DNA from 3 places in the Arthrobacter sp. V1I7 genome. Region 1 is predicted to be linked to each of the others. Evidence: riboswitches for the same ligand, from Rfam matches in the RefSeq annotation. Region 1 holds a riboswitch; each other region holds the start of a gene.
What was found. Region 1 has a riboswitch for S-adenosylmethionine ahead of QFZ69_RS14315 (bifunctional o-acetylhomoserine/o-acetylserine sulfhydrylase). Riboswitches for the same ligand answer to the same signal wherever they lie in the genome.

Region 1 (4,629 bases):
GCAGGCAAGATAGGAACATGTTGGTTCCTTCACGCCGCCGGCTTCGGATCGAAGTCTGGATTGTCCTGGGTCTGTCGCTGGGGCAGTCGGCCGTGTACTCCGTGGTGCAGCTGCTGGACAAGATGACCAGGGCGCCGCTGGCGGAGGGGACCTCCACGCTGAACCGCCCGCAAAGCAGCCGCGAGTACTTCGACCTGACCTACCAGCTGCTGGACATCGTCTTTGCGCTGGTGCCGGTGGTCCTCGTGATCTACTTCCTCACCGAGCACCGCCTGCCCGGAAGCGGCGGCCTGTCCGGAAACAGCGGGTCCGGCGGCACAGCCTTCCGTAAGCTGGGCTTCGACTTTGCCAGGCCCGGAAAGGACCTGCTGCAGGGACTGGGCCTGGCGGCGCTGATCGGAATCCCCTCGCTGGGCCTTTACGCTGCGGGCCGGGCGCTGGGGATCACGACGACGATCATCCCGAGCGCATTGGACGCCTATTGGTGGACGGTGCCGGTGCTGATCCTTTCCGCGGTGCGGCACGGGATTGTGGAGGAAGTCATCGTGGTGGGCTACCTGCTGGACCGGCTGGGCAAGTTCGGCTGGAGCATGCCCCTGGCCATCTTCGCGAGCGCCATGCTCCGCGGCAGCTACCACCTCTACCAAGGCTTCGGCCCGTTCATCGGCAACGCGGTGATGGGCGTGGTTTTCGCCCTGGTCTACACCCGGACCCGCCGGGTGATGCCGCTCGTCATTGCCCATGCGCTGCTGGACATCGTGGCGTTCGTCGGCTTCAGCCTCTTCGGCAAGGCCATCGGCCTGGGCTGAGCCTTAAAAGAATTCGGCCGCCATCGGTGGGTGACGTCATTGGCACCCGCTGATGGCGGCCGAAGTGTCAGGGCCGTGAAGGGCCTCAGATGGTGACGGCTCCGGCAGACGTCTCGAAGGTGACGGACAGGATGCCGGGCGTGCCGTGCGGGGCCAGCCAGTTGACGGCGACATCTTCCAGCGGCTTCTCCACCGGTTCGCCCAGCCACTCCGTGACGCGGTCCGCCGAGCCGGCGATGGTCAGCGCAGTCATCTTGACGTCGCTCGGGTAGGCGTTGGACGGGTGCAGTTCCGGATCGCCCTCCCACTTGAGCATGTAGGGAACCTGGGGATCGGCGATGAGCCCCAGGATGCCGATCTGCTTCCAGACAAGCTCGCGGCCGTCGGGGAACTTCCGGTTGCCGTTGACGGCGGCGCGGCCGAGCCGGTCCTCGAACGGTGCCAGGTCGTCAACCTCGACGCACCAGCCCATCCAGCCGCCGCCAGATTCGGAGCGGGCGCGTACGGCCTGGCCGAACGGAGCCTTGTCCGAGGCGGGGTGGTTCAGGACCTCGACGACTTCGAGGTATTTGTGTCCCGCGAGGGGGATGATCATGTTGCGGGTCCCGAAGCGGGGGTGTACTCCGCCCTTCACGGCGTCGACGCCGAGGGCAGTTGCAATACGTTCGGTGGTGGCTGCCAAGCCATCTCGTTCACAGGCGTAAGAGACGTGATCCATGCGCATGCCCTCATCTTGGCACTTTGTGATGGGGCTCTCAGCTTAGGTGACCCTAAGTGAGGTGGGATGCCGTTTTGACGGTGTCGGACTGCCTGGCTGCGTGCGGCCAATCATGGCGGCCGGACGAAGACCGGACCAGGACCGGAGCGCAGACTTCATCTTCGTCACAAAGCTATCCAGGGCCCGCAAGCCGTTCCTACACTGAAGCCAGGTCATGAGTGCCAGCGGACAGCCCCGGCTCGCTGGCCGGCAACCCTCGTTTCGCGGTGGGGTGCCCCGGGTGAAGACCTGGCCGTCCGGCACCCGCCGGCCGGCAAGCGCGGCGCCTGCACCGACCCGGGCCGACGGTCTCCGGGGCGGCCTGTGCCCGGTCCTGAGGAGTATCCCGATGTCCAACGCCTGGTCCTTTGAAACCCGCCAGATCCACGCCGGCCAGCAGCCGGACAGTGCCACCGGCGCCCGTTCCCTGCCCATCTACCAGACGACGTCGTTCGTGTTTCCCAGCGCCGAAAGCGCAGCCAATCGCTTCGCGCTCGCCGAACTTGCGCCGATCTACACCCGGATCGGCAATCCCACCCAGGATGCCGTGGAGCAGCGGGTGGCGAGCCTGGAGGGCGGACTCGGGGCGCTGCTGCTCAGCTCCGGCCAGGCCGCCGAGACCTTCGCGATCCTCAACATCGCGGAAGCCGGTGACCATGTCGTCGCCAGCCCCAGCCTGTACGGCGGAACTTACAACCTGCTGGCCCATACGCTGAAGAAATTCGGGATCTCCGTGACGTTCGTGGAGGATCCGGACAATCTGGAGCAGTGGCGCGGTGCGGTCCGGCCCAACACGAAACTGTTCTTCGGCGAGGTGGTCTCCAACCCGCGCCAGGACGTCCTCGACATTGAGGGAATTTCCGCCGTGGCCCACGACGCCGGCGTGCCGCTGATCGTGGACAACACCCTCTCCACGCCCTACCTGATCCGCCCGATCGAGTGGGGTGCGGACATCGTGGTGCACTCCGCCACCAAGTACCTCGGCGGCCACGGCGCCGCGATCGCTGGCGTCATTGTCGACTCCGGCAACTTCGACTTCGGCGCCGAGCCGGAGCGGTTCCCGGGCTTCAACACCCCCGACCCGACCTACAACGGCATCGTCTACGCGCGGGACCTCGGCAAGGACGGCGCGCTCGGCGCAAACCTCTCCTACATCCTCAAGGCGCGCGTCCAGCTGCTGCGCGACCTGGGCTCCGCCGTCTCGCCGTTCAACGCCTTCCTCATCGCCCAGGGCATCGAGACCCTGAGCCTGCGCGTCGAGCGCCACGTTGCCAACGCCACCAGGGTCGCCGAATGGCTCGAAGCCCGGGCCGACGTCGAATCGGTTGCCTACGCCGGGCTGCCATCCAGCCCCTGGTATGAGCGCGGCCGCAAGTATGGGCCTAAAGGCACCGGAGCCGTGGTCTCGTTCATTCTCGCCGGGGGAGCGGAGGCCGGCCAGCGCTTCGTCGATGCCCTTGAGCTGCACTCCCACGTGGCGAACATCGGCGACGTGCGTTCGCTGGTCATCCACCCGGCCTCCACCACCCACAGCCAGCTCTCGCCCGAACAGCAGACCATCGCAGGCGTCCATCCGGGCCTGGTCCGGCTTTCCGTGGGACTGGAGCACATTGACGACATCCTCGCCGACCTCGACGCCGGCTTCCGCGCGGCCAAGGCCGGCTGATTCGCCGGTTTCCGGTGCCGCGGCCGCGCGCTGGGGCACCGGAACCAGGCCGGGAGTCACATAGCCGTCACAATCTTCGCCACAACGGCGCAACGTTTCGTAAACTCGAGGCAGGTCATGAGTGCCAGTGACAGCCCCGGCTTGCTGGCCGGCAACCCTCCTTTTGCGGCGGGGTGCCCCGGGTGAAGACCTGGCCTGCCGGTCTGCCGACGGCGGGCAAGCGCGAAGTGAGGTCCCACATGACGATTGCCGCCACCCGCACGGGTGCACCCATAAGCATCACCGCCGACACGCCGGCCAGCCGCCCAGCAGCGGTGGCAGGTCCTGGCACCGTTCCTGACGGGACGGTGCAATATCTCCGGATCGGTGACCTTGAGCTCGAGTCCGGCTCCCGGCTGCCCGATGTCACCCTCGCCTATGAAACCTGGGGAACCCTCAACGCGGACCGCTCCAACGCGGTGCTGATCGAGCATGCGCTCACCGGCGACACCCACGTCACCCGCGGTGCCAGCGAGGAGCCCGGCTGGTGGGAACAGCTCGCCGGCCCCGGAGCCCCAGTGGACACCGACCGGTACTTCGTGGTCTCCATCAACATCCTGGGCGGCTGCTACGGCTCCACCGGGCCCTCCACGACCGCTCCGGACGGAAAACCCTGGGGCTCCCGGTTCCCGCTGGTGACCCTGCGCGACACCACGGCAGCCGAAGCCCGGCTGGCGGACGCCCTCGGCATCCGGAGCTGGTACGCGGTCCTGGGCGGATCCCTCGGCGGGGCCCGCGCCCTGGAGTGGGCCGTGACCTTCCCGGAGCGGGTCCGGCGCTGCGCCGTGATTTCCATCGGAGCCAGCAGCACCGCCGAACAGATCGCTTTCGCCCAGGCCCAGACGCTCGCCATCCGCCAGGATCCCGGCTTCAACGGCGGGGACTACTACGGCGGCCCGGGACCCGAGGCGGGCCTTGCCCTGGCACGGCGCATCGCGCACATCACCTACCGCTCCGCGGCCGAGCTGGACGGACGCTTCGGCCGGAATGCCCAGGAATCAGAGGCCCCGTTGCAGGCCGGGTCGCTGTCCGGCCGGGGCCGTTACCAGGTGGAAAGCTACCTCGACCACCAGGGCAACAAACTCGTCCGGCGATTCGACGCGAACAGCTATATCGCCATCACCGAGGCCCTCATGAGCCACGACGTCAGCCGCGGCCGCGGGGCACTCGAGGAGGCCCTGGCGCCGTCCACGGCGGAGTTCCTGGTGGCAGCCGTGGACTCGGACCGGCTGTATTTCCCGGCCCAGTCCCGCGCCCTCGCGGAGGCCCTGCCCGGGACCGTGGAGGTGCAGGTGATCCAGGCACCGATCGGCCACGACGGTTTCCTGACCGAGATCGGCCAGCTCAACGGGCAGCTC
Region 2 (4,629 bases), 1.9 Mb from region 1:
CCTGCGCGACGGTCACCAGGTCGAAGGCTTCCGCGGCCAGCCCCGTGTCTTCGGCGGTGCCTTCGACGGCGGCCACGCCCGGCAGCGTCCGCCGGAGCTGCTCCAGCATGTCGGCGGAAGGGTCGACGGCGACAGTGTGCAGCCCGCGTTCGACCAGGAGGGCCGTGAACTTTCCCGTCCCGGCCCCGATGTCCGCTGCGTCGTTCGCGCCGGCGGGGATCAGCCAGTCTGCCGACTCGCCGGGATAGCCCGGCCGGGCGCGCTCGTAGTGCGCGCCGCCGTCCTGGAAACTCTGCCCGAGCTCCTGGCGTCGCTCGGAGTGCAGTTTAGGGCCACCGTGCAGTTTAGGGCCACTGTGCAGTCTCAGGCCACCGGGTGCCACGTGCGATCTCCTTCGGGCAAGGTCTGGTGGGTACCTTTCGAATGTACCGCATGCGGACCAGCCCGCGTTTCCTGCCTTAGTCCACCTCGGCGCACGGCGCGGCGCCGGCCGTACCCGGGGTGTTCGGTGCCCAGTGCGGGTAGCTGCGGTTGTCATTCGACGGAACCCAGCGGCCCGCGTCGACGACGTAGTCCCAGCCGAGGCCGGTCTGCCGCAGCTCCTGGATTCCGGCCAGGAGCCGCTGCGCGTCCTCGAGCCGCGAGCCGACGCCGAAGCTGGCCCGCAGCGATCCGGAGGGCAGGCCCAGCCGCTTGAGCAGCGGGTGGGCGCAGAACCGGCCGTCGCGCAGGCCGATGCCGTGTTCGGCGGACAGGTACGCGGCCACCAGTCCGGCGTCGTAGCCTTCCACCGAAAAGTTGACGACGCCGATCGTGCCGGCGCCCTGGCCGCGGTCTTCAGCGTCGGTGTCCGCGAAGATCTGGTGCACCGTCACGCCGTCGATCCGTCGAAGGCCCTCGACGAGGAAGGAACGGATTGCGTTCTCGTGGGCGTGCCACTGTGTCTGGTCCAGGGCCGCGATGACCTGGGTGGCCTTGGCCAGGGCGGCGGCGCCGAGGACGTTGGGCGAACCGCCCTCGTGCCGCGCCGGGCCGGTGGTCCAGCTGACGGTGTCGAGCCGGGCGTCGCTGACCGCGCCGCCGCCGGCCAGGTGCGGGGTGCCGGCGTCCAGCCAGTCGGGGCGGCCCACCAGCACGCCGGCACCGAACGGCGCGTAGAGCTTGTGGCCGGAAAAGGCGAGGTAGTCGACGTCGTCGGCGGCGATGTCGATGCGCCGGTGCGGGGGCCAGCTGGGCGGCGTCCACGACGATCCGGGCGCCGTACTCGTGGGCCAGGGCGGCCAGGGCGCGGACCGGCAGGATCTCTCCGGTGACGTTGGAGGCGCCGGTGACGGCGAGCAGGCTGACGCCGCCGTCCGCGAGCTGCCCGCGCAGCTTTTCGAGGGTCTCCGCAATCGTGGGGGCGGCCACGACGCTGCGGTGCGGCACCGTCTGCCATGGCAGCAGGTTGGCGTGGTGTTCGATATCGAGGTAGAGGACCTCGCCGGTGTGCCGGCCGTTTTCGACCGGCAGGCAGCCGGCCAGCAGGTTCAGCGAGTCGGTGGTGTTGCGGGTGAAGATCACGGAGTCGTCGGCACGTCCGCTGACAAACTCACGGACGATGTTGCGGGCGTTCTCGTAGACCGACGTGCTGATCTGCGAGGCGTAGCCGGCGCCGCGGTGGACGCTGGCGTAGTACGGCAGGATCTCGTTCAGGTAGGCCGACACGACGGACAGGGCGGGGGCGGAGGCTCCGTAGTCCAGGTTGGCGTAGCGGACGTGGCCGCCCTGGATCAGCGGCGCCTGGATCTCCGCCCCGGTGACCGCGGCGAGCGGCTGGCCGGCAACGGCGAAGCGGTCGCTGAGTGCCGCCTCCGTCGCGGAGCCGAAACCGGGGGTGGCGGGAAAAGTTGCAGTAGTCATGGGACCTCGCTCGAAAAAGGATCCCGTGCACCGGTGATCCGCGCTTGCCGGGTCCGTTCCGGACCGGCCAGGTCGTCACCCGGGGCACCCCACCGCGAATGGAGGGTTGCCGGCCAGCAAACCGGGGTTTAGCGCTGGCACTCGTGACCTGCTTCGAGCGTAGGACATCCCTGCCGCCGGAGAAAAGGCGGGCAGGAATGTGAAGCGTTTTGTTACGCCCTTTGCATCCCGGGCGGCACCTGGGCCGGTTGCGCAGCGCCGGCTACGGCGACGGGCCTCATCGGGCTGCCGAGCTGAACCGTGAGGCCGAACAAGGCGTCCAAGGCTGCGGCGTATTCGTCCTGACGGCCCTCGGTGGCCAGTTCCCGGGCGCGGACCGCGGGGAGATAGAGCAGACGCCGGACCAGGCGCCGCAGGGCAAAATTCACCTCGTCCGCTGAGGCGCCGCAGCCGTGTTGTTTGCTGACGCGCTCCATTTCGAGGTCGAGGACCCGGTGGATGTGCCGGCGCAGCGCGACGACGGCGGCGTCGACGACCCGGCTCGCCTCCTGTTCCTCGAAGCGCAGCGCGGCCTGCCGGACCAAAGCGCGGGCGAGGCGAAGCACCTCGGCGTCCGCCGGGGGAGCCGCATGCTGTACCGATTCCAGCGTAATGAGTTCAATGCCTGGCAGCTCCGCCACCCGCGGATCGAAATCATGACTGGGGGCGAGATCGATGATGGTGAGCGGACGGGCCGTGTCCGCCCTCCAACGCAGCAGCGAGGCGGAATCGATGCGCGTCCCTGTGCCGCTGCAGCCGATGACGAGGTCCGCACGGGCCACGGCCGATGGCAGCTGCAGGGCCGAAAGGGCGGTCCCTCCCCGGGCAGCGACAAAGGCATCCGCGCGGCCGGATTGGGAAAAAACGGAGATGGCGGAACACTGCCGGCCCCTGAGAATCTCCGCGATACAGGCGGCGTAGGCTCCGGTCCCGAAGAGGACCACGGACACATCGGCCGGGCCCGGCTGACCGGATCCGGCGGCAAGGTCCAGGGCCACGGACGCTATGGACCTGCTGGCACTGCGGAGCGAAGTCTGGGCCCCCACGTCCTTGGCCGTGCGGGAGGCCGCCTGGAACAGCCGGCCCAGACGCCCGCTGACGGTACCCGCAGCCTGGGCATCGGCGAAGGACCGCCGGACCTGGCCGGCGACTTCGCGCTCACCCACGACAACCGAATCCAGGCCGGCTGCAACGGCGAAGAGATGCTCCGTGGCCGACGGACCCTGGACGTGCTCGAAGAGGGAGTCGAGCCGGGAACCGGGCAGGCCGGTGCAGAAGGAGAGAGTGACCAGCACTTCGGCGCGGGCGGTGTCCGCATATGCCGACGACGGGACCTCGCAGTAGATTTCGAAACGGTTGCAGGTGGACAGGACCACGGACCCGGAAATGGCGGCGCTGCTGGCCAGGAGGTGCGGAGCGAGCTCGGCGGAAGCGGCGTGCAGCCGGGCCGCGGATTCGATGTCCAGGTCACGGTACTTCGCGACGAGCACCAGCAGAGCGGGGCAGTCCGCGGAGTTCCGGAGTTCGGGATCCACGGGTAGAAACGTTTCAGGCACGGTTGCTCTCCTCCCAACAGATGCCCCCACTATCTGCAGTCCGGCGGTGAGTCCGCCGCCGTGGACAGCGTCATACAGGAGGCTTGGGGATTCCTTGAGGAGCCGGGCCAGCCGGGGAGCCCGGCCAGGAAAACAACGACGGCGGCTGCCCCGCCCTGGGAGCATCCGCCGTCGGCCGGGGGTTCGGCTTACAGCAGGTCGTCGAGGCCCGGGTTGAGCCGCTTGAGGACCTCCGAGTGCAGGATGGAGTTGGTCGCCAGGGCGTTGCCGCCGAAGGGCCCGTCCTCGCCCTCGAGGGAGGTGAAGCGGCCGCCGGCTTCCGTGACGATCGGGACCAGGGCTGCCATGTCGTACAGGTTCAGTTCCGGCTCGCAGGCGATGTCGACGGCGCCCTCCGCCACCAGGCAGTAGGACCAGAAGTCGCCGTAGGCGCGCGTGCGCCAGACTTCCTCGGTCAGGCCGATGAACTCGTCGAGGTTCCCGCGTTCCTTCCAGCCGCCCAGGCTCGAGTAGGACAGCGAGGCGTCCGAGAGCTCGGAGATGTTGGAGACTTTCAGCCGGGTCGCGGAAGCGAGCGAACGCCCGGTGTAGGCGCCCGCACCCTTGGCCGCCCACCAGCGCTTGCCCAGCGCCGGGGCGCTGACGACGCCGACGACCGGCTCGCCCTCGTCCACGAGGGCGATCAGGGTGGCCCAGACCGGGACACCCCGGACGAAGTTCTTGGTCCCGTCGATCGGGTCGATGATCCAGCGCCGGGAGCCGTGGCCGGAGCTGCCGAATTCCTCGCCGAGGACGGCATCGCGCGGCCGGGAGCGGGACAGCTGGCCGCGGATGGCTTCCTCGGCGGACTTGTCGGCATCGGTGACCGGGGTCAGGTCGGGCTTCGTTTCAATCCGAAGGTCGAGCGCCTTGAAGCGGCTCATGGTCTGGGAATCTACGGAATCTGCCAGTACATGGGCAAGGCGCAGGTCATCGTTATAGCTCGAAGCGGGTTGGCTCATGGTTCCAAGCTACCGCCAAAGCGGGCGGCCCGCCGGGAGGCCACGTTCCCGGAGGCTCAGGAAACGGTGCCGAGTTCCTTGACGTCCTGCGCTTCCATCCGCGGGTCCGTGCCCAGCAGGCGGCGCAGGGA
Region 3 (4,629 bases), 3.0 Mb from region 1:
TCGATGCCGCCGGGAAGGAACGGGAGGCCCCCGCCTGCGGCCAAGACCCGTCGGGTCATTCCGGTACCAAGATGACTGAGCGCGGCCAGCAGCCCGCCCCGACCCCGGTTCCAGCGGGCCGGCCAGTCATCCCCGTAGACGGCCCCGGTGCGCCGGTCCTCAAAGCCTTGAAGCATGCGGTCGACGGTGCACCGGCAGAAGATCGCGTCCGCGTCGACAAACATCAGTACGTCGCCCGCCGCATGCCGGGCGCCCAGATTCCGGGCTGCTGCCCGTCCTCCATGGGAGTGCCGCAGGACCTTGATCCGAGGATCCGCCACGGCGAAGGAGGCCATCAATTCCGCGGTGTTGTCCGTGGAGCCCTCGTCAACGAGGACGACCTCATACCGGGCGTAACGGGTCCGCGTGATAGACCGGACGCAGTTGTCGATGACGCTGGCCGCATTGCGGGCCGGAACAATGATCGACACGCTGGGCCATTCATCCCACAACGTGGGCACTCCCTGGCGCCGGCGCTGGCGGCAGGGAGCTCGAACCCCACCGCCAACGGCAGCGCGAGCAGCTGGACGAGTCCAAATACGGCGATCGGCAGGCCCGGGATGAGCAGCAGGAAAAGTTGGATACCCGGGTCTGCTGCGTCAAACCACGGCATAGGCGTACGCTCCGATTCCCTGCCGGAACGAGGCGGGGTTGAAAGAGGGAAGGTTGAAGGAGGCCAGGACTGCATCAAGCAGTTCCGGTGCCGACTCGCTGCTGGCCCCGAAGCGGGCGTTCACGTCCAGTACCACCGGCGTCCCGTCGTCCCGGCGCCGGACCGCGAGCTCGACAGGGCCCGTCAGTCCCAATGAACGGACGGCGGCCATCGCAAGGTTGCCGACGTCCATATCCTCGCCGGCCACGGCCCGGCGGACGCATCCGTCCGCCCTGCCCGGGTTTCCGTCTGCCGAGGTTGTCCTTTCTGCCACGATCACGAAGGGAGCCGTTCCGTTGTCCGCGGGGGTTCCAAAGACCAAGGGAAGGTATTCCGTCCCGGGAATGTATTCCTGCACGATCTGCCCGTCGGGCAGCGCTGCCCAGTCGACATGTTGGCTGCCGTCGATGAACATCACGGAACCTTCGCCGCGGCAGACTCTTGGCCTGACGACTACGGGGCCGTCCAGCGCCGCCATGGCGTCATCCGCGCCGGCGAAATCCCCGGGAACGCCGCAGCGCGGGACCGGGACTCCGGCCGTGCGGAGCTGCCAGGCGGTGAAGAGCCTGTCGTTGGCCAGTGCCACGGGTCCCGGGTCCCCGATAATGACGCGGACGTCCCGTCCGAAACCGGCGCGGGCGGCCGAGAGGTGGGTCAGCTCCTCGCTGGCCGCCGGAATGACGAGATTGATGCTCTCCCGGGCGACGAGGCGCCGTAGCGCCGGTACCATTTCCGGATCGGTGGCGGGGGGAACCCGGACCGCAGTGAAGCCCGCCCCTACCGGCAGTTCGCGGACGTCGGCTCCGAGGAAGGGAATGTCTCTGGACTTCAACTGCGCCGCTAGCGCGCGCCCGGCAGGGGCGCCGGCACCGGTGATCAGGATACGGGGTTTCACGGTTTCTCCATTCAATTCAATTCTGAGACGGCGCCCAGGGTGTGGCATGACCCTGCGCGACACGCCTTCAAGCAGCGGCGGTTTGCACCTTGAGGCCGCCGGAAGCGTGGCAGCCTCGCCTACCAGTAAAAGCGAGCGGCCTATCACAAGGCCCGAGTAGCCGATACTCGAAACTGGCTCCGGCGCATAGCCCGGGCGGACCCGCGATACGTGGACTGGGCTTCCGGCTACCCAGATGGCCCGCACCCGGGGCGAGCATGGGCCGCGAACCATGGGCATGTCCCACGCTGGTCCCGCTCGACCGGGGAGCATGTCCCACGCTGGCACGTTCGGCTGGAGAGCATGTCCCAGGCTGGCGCGCAGGGATGAGCATAGTGGCCCTATGTCCATCGCTGGTGCCCCCGGGAGGGCATGTCCACCACTCAGCGGGACGTCACGGGGAGAGCATGTCCACCGGTCGGAGGCAGGGATGGACATGGTGGCTCTATGTCCATCGCTTGTGCCACCGGGAGGGCATGTCCACTCAACGGGACGTCACGGGAGGGCATCTCCACCGGTCAGCGGGACGTCACGGCAGGGCATGTCCACCGGCCACGGGAGAGCATGCCCCACGGCCGCACGCAGGGATGGACATGGTGGCTCTATGTCCATCGCTGGTGCCCGCGGGAGGGCATGTCCACTCAGCGGGACGTCACGGGAGGGCATGTCCCACGCTGGCACGCAGGGATGGGCATAACGGCTCTATGTCCATTGCTGCCGCCTCGGGGAGTGCATGTCCACCACTCAGCGGGACGTCGCGGGAGGGCATGTCCACCGGTCATGGTTGAACGACCCTTACCGGACACCGGAGTGCGCCCGCAGGCTGACGTCCGCTCCGGGGAGGCAGGCGCCGGTTACGGAACATGACGGCGACGGCGGTGCGCCAGCGGGCCGCAGGTGTTACGTTTTTGCAGAGTAATGAGAACCGGCGTCAAGCCCTGACTGGCCGGTCGGCAACCCTCTTCGCGGCGGGGTGCCTCAGGTGAATACTCGGCATATCGACCATTCGAGCTGCAAGCGTGAAAAGAAGGAGTCCCGTCGTGCCCGACGCGTCCGCCCCCGCTGTTCCGAGGACAGCAACCGCCCCGTCCCCCGCTGTCCCCGGCTCTGCCGCCGAGGAAAAGCTGGCCTACCGCCTCTACACCGGCCCCGACGACCGCTCCTTCTGCGAGCGCGTTTCCACCGCACTGGCCGACGGCTACGTGCTGCACGGCAGCCCGTCCGCAACGTTCAACGGCAGCACCGTCATCGTGGCCCAGGCCGTGGTGCTGCCGGCCGCGATTGCCAGTGCGGACGCCGCCGTCGCCGATGCGGTGGAGGACCTGGACGGCGAAGCGTATGGCTTCGAAGATGTTATCGGGGGCCACGCATGAGCTACGCCGGAGACCTCAGCCCCCGGGATGCGTGGGCCAAGCTCGAAGCAGGCGCCATCCTGGTCGACGTCCGCACCGAGTCCGAATGGGCCCGCATCGGCATCCCGGAAACCGCGTCCGCGAACGAAAAGCGGACTGATCCGTTGTTCATCCAGTGGAACCTGGCCGGCGGCGTCCCCAATTCGCACTTCATTGAGCAGTTGAAGCAGCAAGCCCCGGATGCCGCCGGGACCGAACTCGTCTTCCTGTGCCGTTCCGGCGCCCGCTCCATCGCCGCCGCGAACGCCGCCACAGAGGCCGGCTTCGTCTCCTACAACGTCCTTGAGGGCTTCGAAGGCGCGCCGGACCAATACGGCGAACGAAACGTCAACGGCTGGAAGAACCGCGGGCTGCCCATCAACCCCGGAAAGATCTAAATGACTTTCAATCCCGACGCCGCCGCCTGGAGCGCCGAAACCCAGGCTGTCCGCGGCGGGCTCGACCGTACCGGCTTCCAGGAAACCACCGAGCCGATCTTCCTCAACTCCGGCTTCGTCTACGAATCCGCCGCCGCCGCGGAGCGGGCCTTCACCGGCGAGGACGAGCGGTTCGTCTACTCCCGGTACGGCAACCCGTCGGTCGCGACCTTCCAGGAACGGCTCCGGCTGCTTGAAGGCACCGAGGCGTGCTTTGCGACCGCGTCGGGCATGTCCGCGGTGTTCACCGCGCTCGGCGCGTTGCTCGGCGCCGGCGACCGCGTGGTCGCCGCCCGCTCGCTGTTCGGTTCCTGCTTTGTGATCCTCAATGAGATCCTGCCGCGCTGGGGCGTGGAGACGGTATTCGTGGACGGACCGGATCTGGAGCAGTGGCGTTCGGCGTTGTCGGAGCCCACGACGGCGGTCTTCTTCGAGTCGCCGTCGAACCCGATGCAGGAGATCGTGGACATCGCGGCCGTGAGCGGCCTGGCGCACGCCGCGGGCGCGACGGTCGTCGTCGACAACGTCTTTGCCACCCCGCTGTTGCAGCGCTGCGGCGATCTCGGCGCCGACGTGGTCGTCTACTCCGGCACGAAGCACATCGATGGCCAGGGCCGGGTACTCGGCGGCGCGATCCTGGGCACCAAGGAATTCATTGACGGTCCGGTGAAGCAACTCATGCGCCACACCGGCCCCGCGCTTTCGGCGTTCAACGCCTGGGTGCTCACGAAGGGCCTGGAGACCATGGCCCTGAGGGTGAAGCACTCCTCGGCATCGGCCCTGCGGCTGGCTGAATGGCTCGAGGAGCAGCCCGCGGTCAACTGGGTGAAGTACCCGCTGCTGCCGTCCCACCCGCAGTACGAACTGGCGGCGCAGCAGATGAAGGCCGGCGGCACAGTGCTGACGCTGGAGCTTTCACCCTCCCCGGGGCGCTCCGCCCAGGAGGCAGCGTTCGTGCTGCTGGACGCGCTGCGGATCATCGACATCTCCAACAACCTGGGCGACGCCAAGTCCCTGATCACCCATCCCGCCACGACGACGCACCGCGCCATGGGCCCGGAGGGCCGCGCGGCGATTGGTCTCAGCGACGGGGTGGTGCGGCTCTCCGTGGGCCTGGAAGACATCGACGACCTGATCCGCGACCTCGGCCAGGCGCTCAAGCAGGTGTAGGGCTTC

Region 2: another riboswitch for S-adenosylmethionine. It lies ahead of QFZ69_RS05600 (aminotransferase class V-fold PLP-dependent enzyme); the one in region 1 lies ahead of QFZ69_RS14315 (bifunctional o-acetylhomoserine/o-acetylserine sulfhydrylase).
Region 3: another riboswitch for S-adenosylmethionine. It lies ahead of QFZ69_RS00450 (DUF1737 domain-containing protein); the one in region 1 lies ahead of QFZ69_RS14315 (bifunctional o-acetylhomoserine/o-acetylserine sulfhydrylase).

The regions. Positions count from the first base shown of each region.
Region 1 covers NZ_JAUSYS010000001.1:3,101,479-3,106,107, reverse strand. The annotation lists gene QFZ69_RS14325 (CPBP family intramembrane glutamic endopeptidase) at 18-809, shown strand; gene QFZ69_RS14320 (VOC family protein) at 895-1,533, opposite strand; SAM riboswitch class IV at 1,738-1,853, shown strand; gene QFZ69_RS14315 (bifunctional o-acetylhomoserine/o-acetylserine sulfhydrylase) at 1,916-3,232, shown strand; SAM riboswitch class IV at 3,346-3,461, shown strand; gene QFZ69_RS14310 (homoserine O-acetyltransferase) at 3,472-4,629, shown strand, end outside.
Region 2 covers NZ_JAUSYS010000001.1:1,182,767-1,187,395, forward strand. The annotation lists gene QFZ69_RS05595 (class I SAM-dependent methyltransferase) at 1-382, opposite strand, end outside; partial or broken gene QFZ69_RS05600 (aminotransferase class V-fold PLP-dependent enzyme) at 459-1,902, opposite strand; SAM riboswitch class IV at 1,938-2,051, opposite strand; gene QFZ69_RS05605 (glutamyl-tRNA reductase) at 2,115-3,497, opposite strand; gene hisN (histidinol-phosphatase) at 3,686-4,498, opposite strand; gene QFZ69_RS05615 (ribosome small subunit-dependent GTPase A) at 4,555-4,629, opposite strand, start outside.
Region 3 covers NZ_JAUSYS010000001.1:105,622-110,250, reverse strand. The annotation lists gene QFZ69_RS00460 (glycosyltransferase family 2 protein) at 1-470, opposite strand, end outside; gene QFZ69_RS00455 (ATP-grasp domain-containing protein) at 639-1,586, opposite strand; SAM riboswitch class IV at 2,540-2,651, shown strand; gene QFZ69_RS00450 (DUF1737 domain-containing protein) at 2,750-2,998, shown strand; gene QFZ69_RS00445 (rhodanese-like domain-containing protein) at 2,995-3,414, shown strand; gene QFZ69_RS00440 (O-succinylhomoserine sulfhydrylase) at 3,415-4,623, shown strand.